Regions from separate parts of the Arthrobacter sp. R4-81 genome, predicted to be linked through region 3. Evidence: riboswitches for the same ligand, from Rfam matches in the RefSeq annotation. Region 3 holds a riboswitch; each other region holds the start of a gene.

Region 1 (4,154 bases), 290 kb from region 3:
TCTCCCCGGGTCAACGGGTGGGTTATCTGGCTCTTCCGCCCACCATGCCGCACCGGGAAGAGATGGCCCCGGCCATCACCAGCCTGCAGGTGGCGATGGGCTGGGTGTACCCCAATGCCCTGCTGCAGCACGCGCTTCCTGAGCTGGAGAAGTTCTCCATTTCTATTGATCAACTGCAGCGCCGCCGGGACCGACTGGTTGATGAACTTGGTGGGATGGGTTACCGCATCTGGCGTCCGGAAGGCACGTTCTACCTCTATGTCCCCTCCCCTATTCCTGACGACGAGGCCTTCACCGCATCACTTGCCCGCAGGGACGTCTTCGTTTTGCCGGGCGTGCTGTTCGAGACGCCGGGCTTCTTCCGGATCTCCCTCACTGCCAACGAGGACATGATCGAGCGCAGCCTGCCGGCGTTCGAAGCGGCGATGAAAGAAGTCCGCCAGTGAGTCCGCTTAGCGGTGGTTCCGCTACCGGTGGTTGCGCTTGAGGCACCGGCTCCTGATCTTGCTGCCAGGTGTAGAAGGCTCAAGTGAGCTGTTGGCGTTTAATTTCAGGGACGATGAGCGGCAGTAGCCGGACGTAGAGGACCATTCCGATGAGTTCGACAAGAGTCTGGGTCACCACGACGAGCGCTGCCAGGGCCAACGGGCCAGGCAAAGCCAGTGCCAGCGGAAGAATCACCAGGGAATTCCGGGTGGCCCCGCTAAAAAGCACGGCACGCGTGGCCGGAACGTCGAGGTGCGCCTGCTTGGCCACAAGGAGGCCCAGGGGCACCATAGCGATCAGGAAAGCGGCATACAGCGGGACAACGGCCAGCAGGGCGCCCAGCTCCTGCCGCACTCCCACAACCTGGGAGCCGACAACGACCGCCAGGGTTGCCATCATCAGAGGGACCATCAGGGCCTGCATCACTGCCATGATCGCCCGGCCCAGTGACGCCCGCCGGGCCAGGGCCTGCGTCAGTGCGGCCAGGGCCAAGGGAAACAGGATGAGCCCCACCAGCGCCTGAACGAAGGGTGCAGGATCTATTGCTGACGCTATCCCCGGGCCAACGAAAACCATCAGGTACAGCGGCAACAGGAGCATCTGCACCAGCATCAGCACCGGCGCCGCGGCCAGGAGACGATCGCTGGCCCCGCCTGCCAGACCGGTGAACACAATGACGTAGTCGACGCAGGGTGTCAGCAGGACCAGGAGGACACCGACCAACAGCGCCTGCTCTCCCGCGATGAAACGGGTGAGGGCAAACACCACCACGGGCACAACAGCGAAATTCAGTATCAGCACCGCTGACATGAACCGCAGATCGCGTGTGGCCGTACCAATCGAGGCAAGCGGGATCCCGAGAAATGTGGCGAAGAGCAGCAGGCCAAGGACGGGATTGATTGCATGCTCCAGCACCCCGGCCGAGTCAGGAGCCAATGATCCAGCTCCTCCGCCGACGATGATCGCGGCCAGATACAACCCGACCTGGCGCCTTTCCATCGCTGCGACAAGAGTTCCGATCTTCACGCAGCCAATCGTAGGCCAAGCAACCATTAAGGCATCTCGGTATTCATGGTGGGTGGAGCGACGTCGGCACCCGGAGCCGCTGCATCCTACCCTGCAGCAAGACGAAACGTGACCTTATTCTGATAACGGATTTGTAACGCATCGTTTTTCTTGCTTACATAGAGGGACCACATACCTTCGTTGGGTATGCGTGTGACCGCCTCGCCAAACCCCGCCGGCGGTCCATGAAACTTTTACTTCCCTTGGCGGGGGCGGAAAACCCACTGATGATGCCTTTGCGCGTCTTGGGGTGAAGCCTGGCCCAGTAGCTGCACGCCTCGAGGCGTCCGGCAGGGCAGGCCGGACAGTCCACTCGTCCGAATCCGACAGCTAATTTCGCCGGCGCAGAGAGGACTTACTTTTGCCTTCCCAAGATAAACACGGCCAACGCCATGCCCTTTTTGCCTCCACGTCCGCCAAGGGCAGCCACCGGGCGGCCTCATCCTCCGCTCCGACCCTGCGGGATCGCGGCCGAAAGTTGGGAATTGCGGCGGTGGTAACGGGGATGTTCGCATTAACCGCCCTTTCCAATGCCCACGCCCAGCCCAGCCTGCTATCGGCGGCACAGGACCTCGCGGCCGGGACAGTGCTCTCCCCCGCTACCCAGCCGGCGGTGGCTGCAGATGCCGGATCAGCACTGGCTTTTGACCGCCCCCAGGTGAGCTCCGTCCCTGCACCGCAAGCTGAACCAGCACCGGCACCTGAACCAGCACCGGCACCTGCACCCGCTCCTGTTCAGGCAGCGGCTGCTGCCCCTTCACCAACCCTGCGGGCTCCCCTGGCCTCGATGAGCGTGACTTCTCCGTTCGGCTTCCGTGTCAATCCCCTGACCGGGGCGCTCGACGAAATGCATACAGGCATGGACCTGTCCGGACAGTGTTCAACCCCTGTTCTGGCGGCAGCTGCGGGAACAGTGACGGAGGCCGGGTGGAGTCCGTACGGCGGCGGAAACCGGATCGTCGTCGAGCACGGCAACGGACTGAAGACCACGTACAACCACCTGGACAGAATCGGCGTTTCCGTTGGGCAGACCCTGACGCAGGGCGGACAGATTGCTGGCGTCGGAACAACCGGCAACTCCACTGGCTGCCATCTGCACTTCGAGGTCATGCTCAACGACCAGACAGTCGATCCCGCCACCTACATGTAGCGGAGATACCAATCGGATCGGCCTCGTAGCGTCAGGCCAGGGACGTCAAAAGGTCTGTGCAGGCCGCTTCACATCGGCAAGCCTCAGCACAGATTCTGCAGTGCTCGTGCATCCCGGCGTGCTTTTCGCACTCCTCGTCACTAACACCGCTTGCTATCCGGCAGGATTCGAGCAGCGCCCGAGTAGCTGCGATCACCTCCTACTTTTCGTGCCCTTCAGGGAGAGACGGCAGGCCTGAATGTGCTCCCGCCGTCCGTGGACACCAGGATCCCCCCATCAATGGCTGCCCAGATCCCGGGATTTCCGTCTGAACCTTTGACGGCGGCTATCGCCAGGACTTGGCCGTCAATCCGGCCTTTTCTCGTCCAGGTCGCGCCAGCATCAGCTGAGTAGTGAACCGTCCCGTCAGGTTCGACGCCGACGGCCTCCGTTGAGTGGGCAAAGGCGGCGTACTGGATCAGCGGGGAAGACTCGTTCAGCATCCAGGTTGTGCCGCCGTCGATGGAGCGCTGTATGCCCGAAGTCGTGGTGGCCAGAACAATGTCACTTTCGGGGTGCCCAGCCAAGGCGGCCGGGACGAAGCCCTGGGCCAGTGTTGTCCAGGTCTTGCCGTCGGGGCTGGTGCGCAGTTCCCCATCAAAGGCAACGATTCCGGATTTGGTGGTGGTAAGCGCATGGAAGTCCGATTCCCCTTGGCGGGACAGCTGTTCCCAGCTTCTGCCTCCGTCGCTGGATTTGATCAGCCCGAGGGGGTTGGGCATGGCAGAGCCTGGACCCGGGTGGCCAGAGGCGTAGAAGACGCCCTCGCCCTGGCCGGCTGTGAAGCCCATCAGGTCATTGGTGGCACCGATTTTCGTGGCCGGTTCCTTTGTCACATCGAACAGCCCGTCGTGGGTCGCGAGAAGAACCTGGCCACTGGCACCGCTGACGCTCAACCCATGGATGTGTGCACTGGGCAGGGCGCTGTCCGCATCACGGGCTGATGACACCCCCGGGGACTGTTCAGCGGCCGGTGTGCAGGCAGCCAATGCCAGCACCATTGCGACGGCGCCAGCCTTCAGGGCTGCGGAGCGGGAAAGCTTTGTGGGCGTGACAGGCATGGAACTCCAGTGAAGTCTGAGGCGGCGAGCGGAGCAGATTCTGCCCCGGCTCCGGAGGGAGCATTTACCTGCTAAAGCTGTATCCGGCTGCCGTAACGGCATCGCGGAGCGCGGCTTCATCGGCAGTTCCCGATACCGTCAGATGAGACACACCATCCGGCACCAGATCAACTGTCGCAGAATCGACGCCGGGCACGGCTGCGACAGCTTTCTCGACAGTTTCGACGCAGTGTCCGCAGTCCAGGCCTTCCACGTTGTAGGTCTGCCCCGACCCAGAGTGCTGGTGGTTGGCATGCTCGTGGTGGTGGTGACCCTTTTCTTGGTGATGGTCGTGCTCGTGGTGCTCGCCGCCG
Region 2 (4,154 bases), 940 kb from region 3:
CCACCAGCATCGTGGAGCGGGTGTGGGGCGAATTCGCCGGCCGCTACGGCCTCGACTATGCCGAAATCCTGCAGACCTCGCACGGGGTCCAGGCCATCGATACCGTCCGGCGCTATGCTCCCGCCGGATCCGACGTCGAAGCCCTCACCGAGGAGCTCGGGCGGATGGAGCTGGCTGAGACGAGGGGGATCGTTCCGGTGCAGGGGGCTGTGGAGCTGCTGGCCAGTCTTCCGGCTGAATCTGTGGCGCTGGTGACGTCGGCTTTCCGAGGGCTGGCCGAAGTGCGAATGGCTGCAGCCGGGCTGACCATCCCCGTCTCTGCAGTCTTCGCCGCTGACGTTACCCGCGGCAAGCCGGACCCTGAGGGCTACCTCCTGGCGGCGTCGCTCCTTGGGGTTGACCCGGGTGATGCCCTGGTATTTGAAGACGCCCCCGCCGGGATCGCGGCCGGTGTAGCGGCGGGCATCCGCACCATTGCTGTCGGGCCTAACACCGGAGAGCTTCCCGACGGCGTCCTGCACATCCGCGACTATTCAGCAGTCTCCGCCACAGTCCTTCGGGATCCCAATGGGAAGAACGTTATTTCTTTCCGGCTTTGAGGTTCTCCACTGCCTTCGCAATCCGGCGCGAGCGTGTGTCCCCGGGCTTGGCGCTCGCGACAGGTTCCACATAACGACGCTGCGCGCTGTAATTCAGGGTCGCATAAAAAGCCTGCGCGTCAGGTTCAGCGGCGAGCGCGGCAGCCAGATCGTCGGGGACCTCGACGACGCGTGGTTGGGTGTCGAGCTCCAGCCCGACTTCCACGGTGTCTCCGGCTGCAGCCCCGGTCAGTTCCCTGTTAGCGGCGCTCAGACCGACCAAGAATTGCCCGCCCATGACGGCGATGCTGCTGCGGTAGCTCTTACCGTTCAGTGTTACCAGGACCGGCGGACGCTTGCCCGCCCCGAGCGCCTCCAGGATTTCGGCAGGAACCACAATTCCGGCTGTGTTACCGCTGCCCATGATGGTGGTGGTGAACTTCATGGTCACAGTATGCCCGATGAGAATCCGGCGGTTTCGAACTTTTGGTTGGTTTAGTACCAGTTGTTCGCGTAATGGAAGTTCAACGCGCCGCAGGGGGAGCCGTAGCGTTCCTTGATGTAGTTGAGGCCCCAGTTGATCTGGGTCCGGAAGTTGGTCACGTAGTCAGCGCCGGCACTCGCCATCTTCTCGGCGGGAAGCGACTGGACGATTCCGTAGGCGCCACTGCTGGGGTTTGTGGCAGTGGTCTTCCAGTCCGATTCTTTGGTCCACAGTGTGGTGAGGCACTGCATCTGGTCCGCAGCCCATCCATGGGCGCCTAGCTGACTCGCGGCGTACGCCTGGGCGGCTGCAGGATCGTCAACCGCTACAGGTGCGGGGGCGGGCTCGGGAGCGGGTGCGGGCTCCGGGGCAGGTGCTGGAGCTGCCTGTGGCTCCACCGGCGCCTGAGAAGGAGCGGCCTCCGCCCTGACCAGGGACTTTTCGAAGTCGATTCGTGATTCGGCGTCGGCCGTGGTGGGAGCTTGCGCCGTGGGAGCAGCAGCCGGCGTGGCCGGCTCTGAGGCCTGCCCGGCGGCACCCACGCCAATCAGTACCGCACAGGCCGAAGCGACGACAGCCAGACGATAGCCGTTGCCGCCCAGGCCTGAACTGAACCGGGAGAGTGAAAAAGGGGTTTTCGAGCTTTCCGCGCGGTGCCTTGAGATCCCATGCTTTGAAGGCTGATCCGGTGCATTCTTGTGCTCCGGATGGTTATCAGGGCGCGTTTGTACCAAGGGTTCAGTCATGATTGCCTCTCAACGCCTACGGAGTTAGCTGTCGGGTTCGGATGAGGTCATCCGGCCGCACGGAAAATCACGTGTCGGCTTCACCCCAAGGGCGGAATGCTGCGCAAATGCCCGGAGACTCTGGGTCCCCCGTCTCTGCCTGGTCATGCGGTATCCGGGAAGCGGCAGAGTTTGGCGTCCAACCGGAAATGCGGCCAGAACGGTAGCCGCACCCCAACGACGCTACAGGAATTGAAGGCCTAAGTCACGTTTTGGTAACAGAGATCACGACGGCGGCGTGGTGCCTTGCGGACGAAACCTGAGTAAGAATCTGGTCCTGCCAGGTCGGGAAGCGACCTCAACGCTGCCTCCATGCGCCTCCATGATCGAGTGGACGATCGATAACCCGAGCCCGCTGGATCCCTCATCCTCACGGTTGCTTCCTCCAGCGCGATTGCTGGCTCTCGAGGTATCAGCACGCGTAAAACGTGCGAATACGGTGTCAACGAATCCCGGGTCGATGCCGGGACCATCGTCAGTAACGGAAATCACGACACTTCCCTCCTCAGAGTTCGCCAAACCAGCCACCACCGTGGTGCCGGGCGGCGTGTGCTTCCGTACGTTCGAAAGAAGGTTCATCAGGACCTGACGCAATCCCGAGGTGTCGCCGCGCACGATTACGCCACCTCCCGGCAACTCCAGCTTCCAATGCCGGTCAGGCGCCATCACCCGCTCATCGCTGACCGTTTCGACCAGCAGCTGCGTAAGATCCACATCAGTGAGTCGCAGCTGCTGCCCTTCATCAATACGGGCCAGCATGAGCAGGTCCTCCACGAGGGCAGTCATCCGCTCGGATTGGCTCTGAACCCTTGCGAGGGATTTCGTTCCGTCGGGAGTCAGCTTTTCCGTCATCCTCATCAGCTCGGTGTAGCCACGGATCGCGGTGAGGGGGGTCCGCAGTTCGTGGGAGGCATCCGCCACGAACTGCCGGACCTTAGTCTCGCTCCTTTGTCTGGACTCAAGCGCCCGGGAAACATTGTCCAGCATGAGGTTCAGGGCGTGGCCAACCCTGCCTACTTCAGTTCCGGGATGAGCGCTCGACGGCGGGACCCGCACGGCGAGTGCCACTTCGCCGGCGTCGAGGGGTAACCGGGAGACCTGGGTGGCCACATCGGACAGTTGCTCAAGGGGTTTCAGGTTGCGGCGGATTATCCCTGTCCCCACCAGACCGATCAGCAGTATTCCCGCGAGCGACCCCGCCGTCATGGTCCAGACCAGCGAGTTGAGTGTGCTCTCCTTGGCTGCCAGTGGGAGACCGGTTACCAGCACACCCCCATCCCGCATGTGTAGTGCCAGCAATCGATAGTCCCCGTCTGCAAGTGTCCGCGTAACTGGTTTGCCGTCCATTGGCAGGCTCAGCAGAGCAGCGTTGTCTTGGGGGGACAGGTCCGTTTGGCCTGCACCCCAGGCCACGAATCCGGCACTGCTGACCTTGCCGTTTTGGATTCGGGCGAACATAGTGCCTGCCCCGGACCCGCGTGCATTCAGCGGATCCGGGGATCCGTTGGGATTACTGGAAGGGGGCCTGCCAGCGTTAGCCGAAGCCACCTTAAGGTTGCCGTCCAACTGCCCGGTGAGAAATGAGTCCATGGAGGCGTAGCTGACTATTCCGGTCGCTCCGCAAATAGCCACCAGGAGGGCCATGGCAACAAGGACGAGCCGGGTTCGCAGGTGCCAGGTCGACGGCCGGCGCCAGTTGCCGGAGAAGGTCAGGGGCGGCACGGTGGTTCAGACCGCCGGCTTGATGACGTAGCCCGCACCGCGCATTGTGTGGATCATTGGCGGCAGGGTGGCGTCCACCTTTTTCCGCAGGTAGGAAATGTAGAGTTCCACAATGTTGGCCTGGCCGCCGAAATCGTAATTCCAGACGTTGTCCAGGATCTGCGCCTTGCTGACAACGCGTTTTGCGTTTTCCATCAGGTAGCGAAGCACCTCGAATTCGGTGGCGGTCAGCTGCAGGTCCTCGCCTCCCCGGGTAACTTCCCGAGTGTCAAGATTGAGCAGGAGATCACCCACGGCCAGTTCGGCCGTGTCCATGGCAGCAACGCCTGAGCGCTGAACCAGCCGGTGCAGGCGCAAGAGGACCTCCTCCATGCTGAATGGCTTTGTCACGTAATCGTCTCCACCGGCCGCCAGACCCGTAATGCGGTCCTGCACATCGTCCTTGGCTGTCAGGAACAGCGCCGGGACCCCAGGAGCAAAGGTGCGTATCCGCTTCAGCAGCTCAACGCCGTCGAATCCGGGAAGCATCACGTCCAGAATCAGGACATCGGGACGGAACTCCTTGGCGAGCTTTACCGCTGCCGG
Region 3 (4,154 bases):
ACGGCGGCCGGATCGTCTTCCAAGGCACTCCCGCTGACCTTGTCGCAGCCCGCTCCACGCTCACAGGTGAGCATCTGGCAGCGTACGTGGGGGCCTGACGCCGGCACGAAACCCGGAGCAGGCCTCAGTACCAGTTATTCGCTGCGCGGAATTCCAAGGCTTTGGTCGGGGAACCATAGCGTTGTTTGATGTAGCTCATGCCCCTGTCCACCTGGCTGCCGCGCCACCCAGCTGAGGTGTCCCAAAGGGTGCTCAGGGCAGTCATCTCCTCGGTGCCCCATCCGTACGAGGCCAGGCGGCTGCTGGCATAAGTGCTGGTATCGACGACGTCTTCCGCAGCGCCGTCCACGGCTGCGGGAGCCGTAGCGGTGGCCGTGCCCAGCAAGGGGTCGAGCAAGCCGGTAACTGGCGTCAGCAGTGTACTCGGTGACTGCGACGGTGTCGGTGTCGGTGCTGGTGCTGGTGCTGGTGCTGGTGCTGCGGTTGTCGCAGGAGCCGGTGCCGCCGTTGGCGAGGCCGGCGCGGGCTGAGGGTTCGAGGAAGAGGCCGGAGGCTGGGCGTTCGGGGACGTGGCAGAGGCGGGCGGAGCCGCGGCGGTGGAGGCAGCCGCTATTGCCGCCAGGGTGGGAGCGTCCACCGGCATGGGGAGGCTGCCCACACCAGGCAGGCTAGTGCCTTGTTGATCCGCTGCCGCCGGGACATCGGCACCGGCCGCCGCTTGGGCCGGGGTGCCGCTGGTTGTCCCAGGGGACGTGGCCGAGACGGTTGGCCGGGGGGTAGTGGTTCCGGCGGTCGGCCGTATTCCGGAGGTCGCCCGAGTCGCGTTCGTTGTGCCGGGGGCCTCCTGGGCGGAAGTTTCCTTGCCGAAGAAGGGCAGCTCTGTGGCCTGGCTGGCTGCTCCTACGCCAAGCAGCACGGCAAAGGCTCCGGCTACGACGGCCATCCTTTGACCCATGACACGAACCGAAACGGCTTTCTTCAGGACATCATCGGGCTTGGAACTGAATACGGCAGCCAGCTGAGGGCTATGTGCGCTCGTCTGGGCGTCGATTGCAGCGGCGGCCGATGCGCTCACCGTTGGCTTTTCAACTGCCGCGCGCCCCGTCCTGCTCCGTCGCGTCGCTGCGGGGGCGGGACGCACTTCGGCTATGGGTGCGGTTTCCGGAGCGGAGCTCTCCTGCACGGTCGTCGGAGCGGCTTCAGTCACAGGCGCAGTCCTGGGGGCAGGGGGTACTTCAAAGGCCGGGCGCCTGTCCCTGCTTCGCCGCGTGACGGTGGAAACCGGTGCAGTGGGCTCAGGTTCTGCGGGAATCGGCGCGGCCGGAATCACGGTGGTGGAAACGGGGTCCGTGGGAGCCGTCCCGAGGTTCGGCTCTTCCGCGGCGGGGTTTGTTGGGCTGGGGGTTTTGACGGATGGCGCAGCTTCTGCGCGATGCCGTCCGGCGCGTAAAGGGCGCGACTGATCGAAAGAACGGGACATGATGGTTGCCTCTCAACGCCTGCGAGGTTAGCTGTCGGGTTCGGAAGAGGTCAACCGGCCGGCACGTTAGACGTGACGGCTTCACCCCACGGGCCGCTGGGTAGCGGCCCGAAGACTCTGGGTCCCCCGTCTCTGCCTTAGTGTTGGGAGTCCGGGATGTGGCAGAGCTCGGCGTCAGCCCGGACGCGGCCCGATCCAGATGGGCCACGCACAAACCGTACAGGAAACCCTCCCTTAAAGTCACGTTTAGGTAACAGGAAAAGGTTGGCGGCGAGTCACGTTGCACCATCCGGATGCGATAGGCCTTTTTGTCCGACCTCGCAGTACACTGAATTATCGAACATATATTCGAATGAAGGTGTGTTGTGGGCATTATTGTGGGTCCTCGTATGATAGCCGCCGGCAGCTCGCTGCTCACGGTTCTCATCTCCCCTGTGGCGGTGGCTGCAGGCTACCCCTCGCCAGCGCAGGACTACTTTGACGGCAGGATCGACCTCAACGAACACCTCATCAAGGACATCACCAGCACGTACGTGGTGAGGGTCTCGGGAAATTCAATGGAGGGGGCGGGCATCAGCGACGGGGACGAATTGATCGTCGATCGCGCCCTGGAGCCCAAGGACGGGTCCGTGGTCATCGCCGTACTGGACGGTGAACTGACCATCAAACGCCTCCGCATCAGACAAAGCGGCGTCCTGCTCCAGGCGGAAAGTGCGAACTACCCGGATATCCGCGTTGCAGCACTGTCCGACCTCATCATTTGGGGCGTGGCCACGAGGTGCCTCCACCATGTCTAAGCCGGCAATGATGCACCGGATGCAGCAGATCGCCCACGTGGACGTGAACTGTTTTTATGCCTCGGCTGAGCGTGCCTTTGACCCATCCCTGGAAGGTCGGCCACTGGTTGTGCTCTCCAATAACGACGGGTGTGCCGTTACCCGGTCACCCGAGGCCAAGGCACTGGGCATCCCGGTAGGCGAGCCCTGGTTCAAGATCGCACCACGGGTCAAGGAGTGGGGCCTGGTGGCCAGGTCCAGCAACTATGAGCTGTACGGCGACATCAGCGCGCGCGTGATGGAACTCCTCAGCAGGTTCTCGGCCTGGCTGGAGGTCTACAGCATCGACGAGGCCTTCCTTGGCGTCAAGGGAACCCCGGATGAGCTCCTTCGGCTTGGACTGGAGATGAAGGCCGCCGTGCGCCGCAACGTAGGCGTGCCGGTGTGCGTCGGAATCGCAGGAACCAAGACCCTGGCAAAACTTGCGAACAAGTGGGCCAAGAACAATCCGGGCTTCAACGGTGTTTGCCTCTGGGATTCCCTCCCCCTCGCCCAGCGGGAAACACTGATGGCCCGGCTGTCGGTGATCGAGATCTGGGGCATCGCCTCCCGCCTGACCAAACGCCTCAATGCCATGGGAATCCAGTCGGTCCTTGACCTTTCAAAGGCAGATCCTGTGATGATCCGGGACCGCTTCTCAGTGATGGTGATGCGCACCGTCCTGGAGCTTCAGGGCACACCATGCATTCCGATGGAGGAGGAGCGGATCGGCAGGGACCAGTTGATTTTCAGCAGGTCCTTCTCCACGCCCATCACTACCGTCCATGAACTTCGCCAGGTCCTCAGCATTTACGGTCAGCAGGCCAGCGCCAGGCTGGCCAAGCACGGATTGCAGACCAGAGTCCTCACGGCATACGCCGCCACGTCCTACTACAACCCCCAGGACACTTCCTACCCGTCGGCCTGCATCAGGTTGCCGATGCCCACCGCCGATCCCGTGCTCCTTACCCGGGCAGCGCATGCTCTGTTGCCGCAGATCCAGGAGGGAATCAAATATGCGAAAGCGGGAATCATGGTGACCGATCTGCGCCCCTCGGGGAACCAACCGCCCCTGTCTCCGTTCGAGAACCCTCACGAGGAACGCGGCATCGGCCCTCTTCTGGAGGACGTGGCCCGCCGTTATGGCCGGGGCTCCATCGGACTGGGTCACGCCGGCATCAGGGGAGGCCCGGACTGGACCATGAAACGCGACATGATGTCCCCGCGCTACACCACGCACTGGGATGAACTCCCGCTCGTCAAGGCTGCCTAGATCCCACGCGCATCACCCTGCCGCCACCGGGGTTCGCTTTGCCGCTTGCTCCTGCACGCCTAGCCTGTTGCTATGGTTCACCCCTCCGCGGCCGCCCCGTCCGATGTAGTTCTTGCCTCCATCCGGCAACCCGGCGATTCGGAATGCTCTGACATTCACATCGCTGGCGGGGTGGTTTCTCGTATCTCGCCGGCGGGAGACCATCCGGCTCGCCCCACTGTTGTGGACTTCGACGGCGGCTGCGCCATCCCCGGACTCTGGGACGAGCATGTCCACATGACTCAGTGGGCACTTGCTGCCCAGCGGCTGGATCTTTCCCGCGCAGAGTCGGCGACGAACGCCGTCGAGCTCCTCCGCCCCCACCTGGGCGGCATGGAGTCCGACACGACGCTGGTCGGCGTCGGATTCCGGGACGCTGTGTGGAGCGACGCTCCCACACTGGAGATGCTCGACGCCGTGACGCGGCGCCAGCCGACGGCACTCCTCAGCCACGACCTCCATTGTGTGTGGCTGAACAGTGCGGCTGCCAAGCGCTACGGAGTTTTCCTCGATGCCGATGGCCTGCTGCGGGAAGACGCAGCGTTCG

The links. Region 3 has a riboswitch for cyclic di-AMP ahead of M1E05_RS02070 (hypothetical protein). Riboswitches for the same ligand answer to the same signal wherever they lie in the genome.
Region 1: another riboswitch for cyclic di-AMP. It lies ahead of M1E05_RS03455 (M23 family metallopeptidase); the one in region 3 lies ahead of M1E05_RS02070 (hypothetical protein).
Region 2: another riboswitch for cyclic di-AMP. It lies ahead of M1E05_RS17850 (aggregation-promoting factor C-terminal-like domain-containing protein); the one in region 3 lies ahead of M1E05_RS02070 (hypothetical protein).

What each region holds. Positions count from the first base shown of each region.
Region 1 covers NZ_CP096445.1:722,254-726,407, reverse strand. The annotation lists gene M1E05_RS03465 (aminotransferase class I/II-fold pyridoxal phosphate-dependent enzyme) at 1-446, shown strand, start outside; gene M1E05_RS03460 (arsenic resistance protein) at 526-1,485, opposite strand; cyclic di-AMP (ydaO/yuaA leader) riboswitch at 1,737-1,908, shown strand; gene M1E05_RS03455 (M23 family metallopeptidase) at 1,913-2,701, shown strand; partial or broken gene M1E05_RS03450 (four-helix bundle copper-binding protein) at 2,733-2,885, opposite strand; gene M1E05_RS03445 (F510_1955 family glycosylhydrolase) at 2,917-3,801, opposite strand; gene M1E05_RS03440 (heavy-metal-associated domain-containing protein) at 3,866-4,154, opposite strand, start outside.
Region 2 covers NZ_CP096445.1:3,892,586-3,896,739, reverse strand. The annotation lists gene M1E05_RS17860 (HAD-IA family hydrolase) at 1-599, shown strand, start outside; gene M1E05_RS17855 (YdeI/OmpD-associated family protein) at 580-1,023, opposite strand; gene M1E05_RS17850 (aggregation-promoting factor C-terminal-like domain-containing protein) at 1,074-1,808, opposite strand; cyclic di-AMP (ydaO/yuaA leader) riboswitch at 1,808-1,985, opposite strand; gene M1E05_RS17845 (sensor histidine kinase) at 2,073-3,569, opposite strand; gene M1E05_RS17840 (response regulator transcription factor) at 3,576-4,154, opposite strand, start outside.
Region 3 covers NZ_CP096445.1:428,343-432,496, reverse strand. The annotation lists gene M1E05_RS02075 (ATP-binding cassette domain-containing protein) at 1-98, shown strand, start outside; gene M1E05_RS02070 (hypothetical protein) at 125-1,480, opposite strand; cyclic di-AMP (ydaO/yuaA leader) riboswitch at 1,483-1,640, opposite strand; gene M1E05_RS02065 (LexA family protein) at 1,846-2,277, shown strand; gene M1E05_RS02060 (Y-family DNA polymerase) at 2,270-3,568, shown strand; gene M1E05_RS02055 (amidohydrolase) at 3,641-4,154, shown strand, end outside.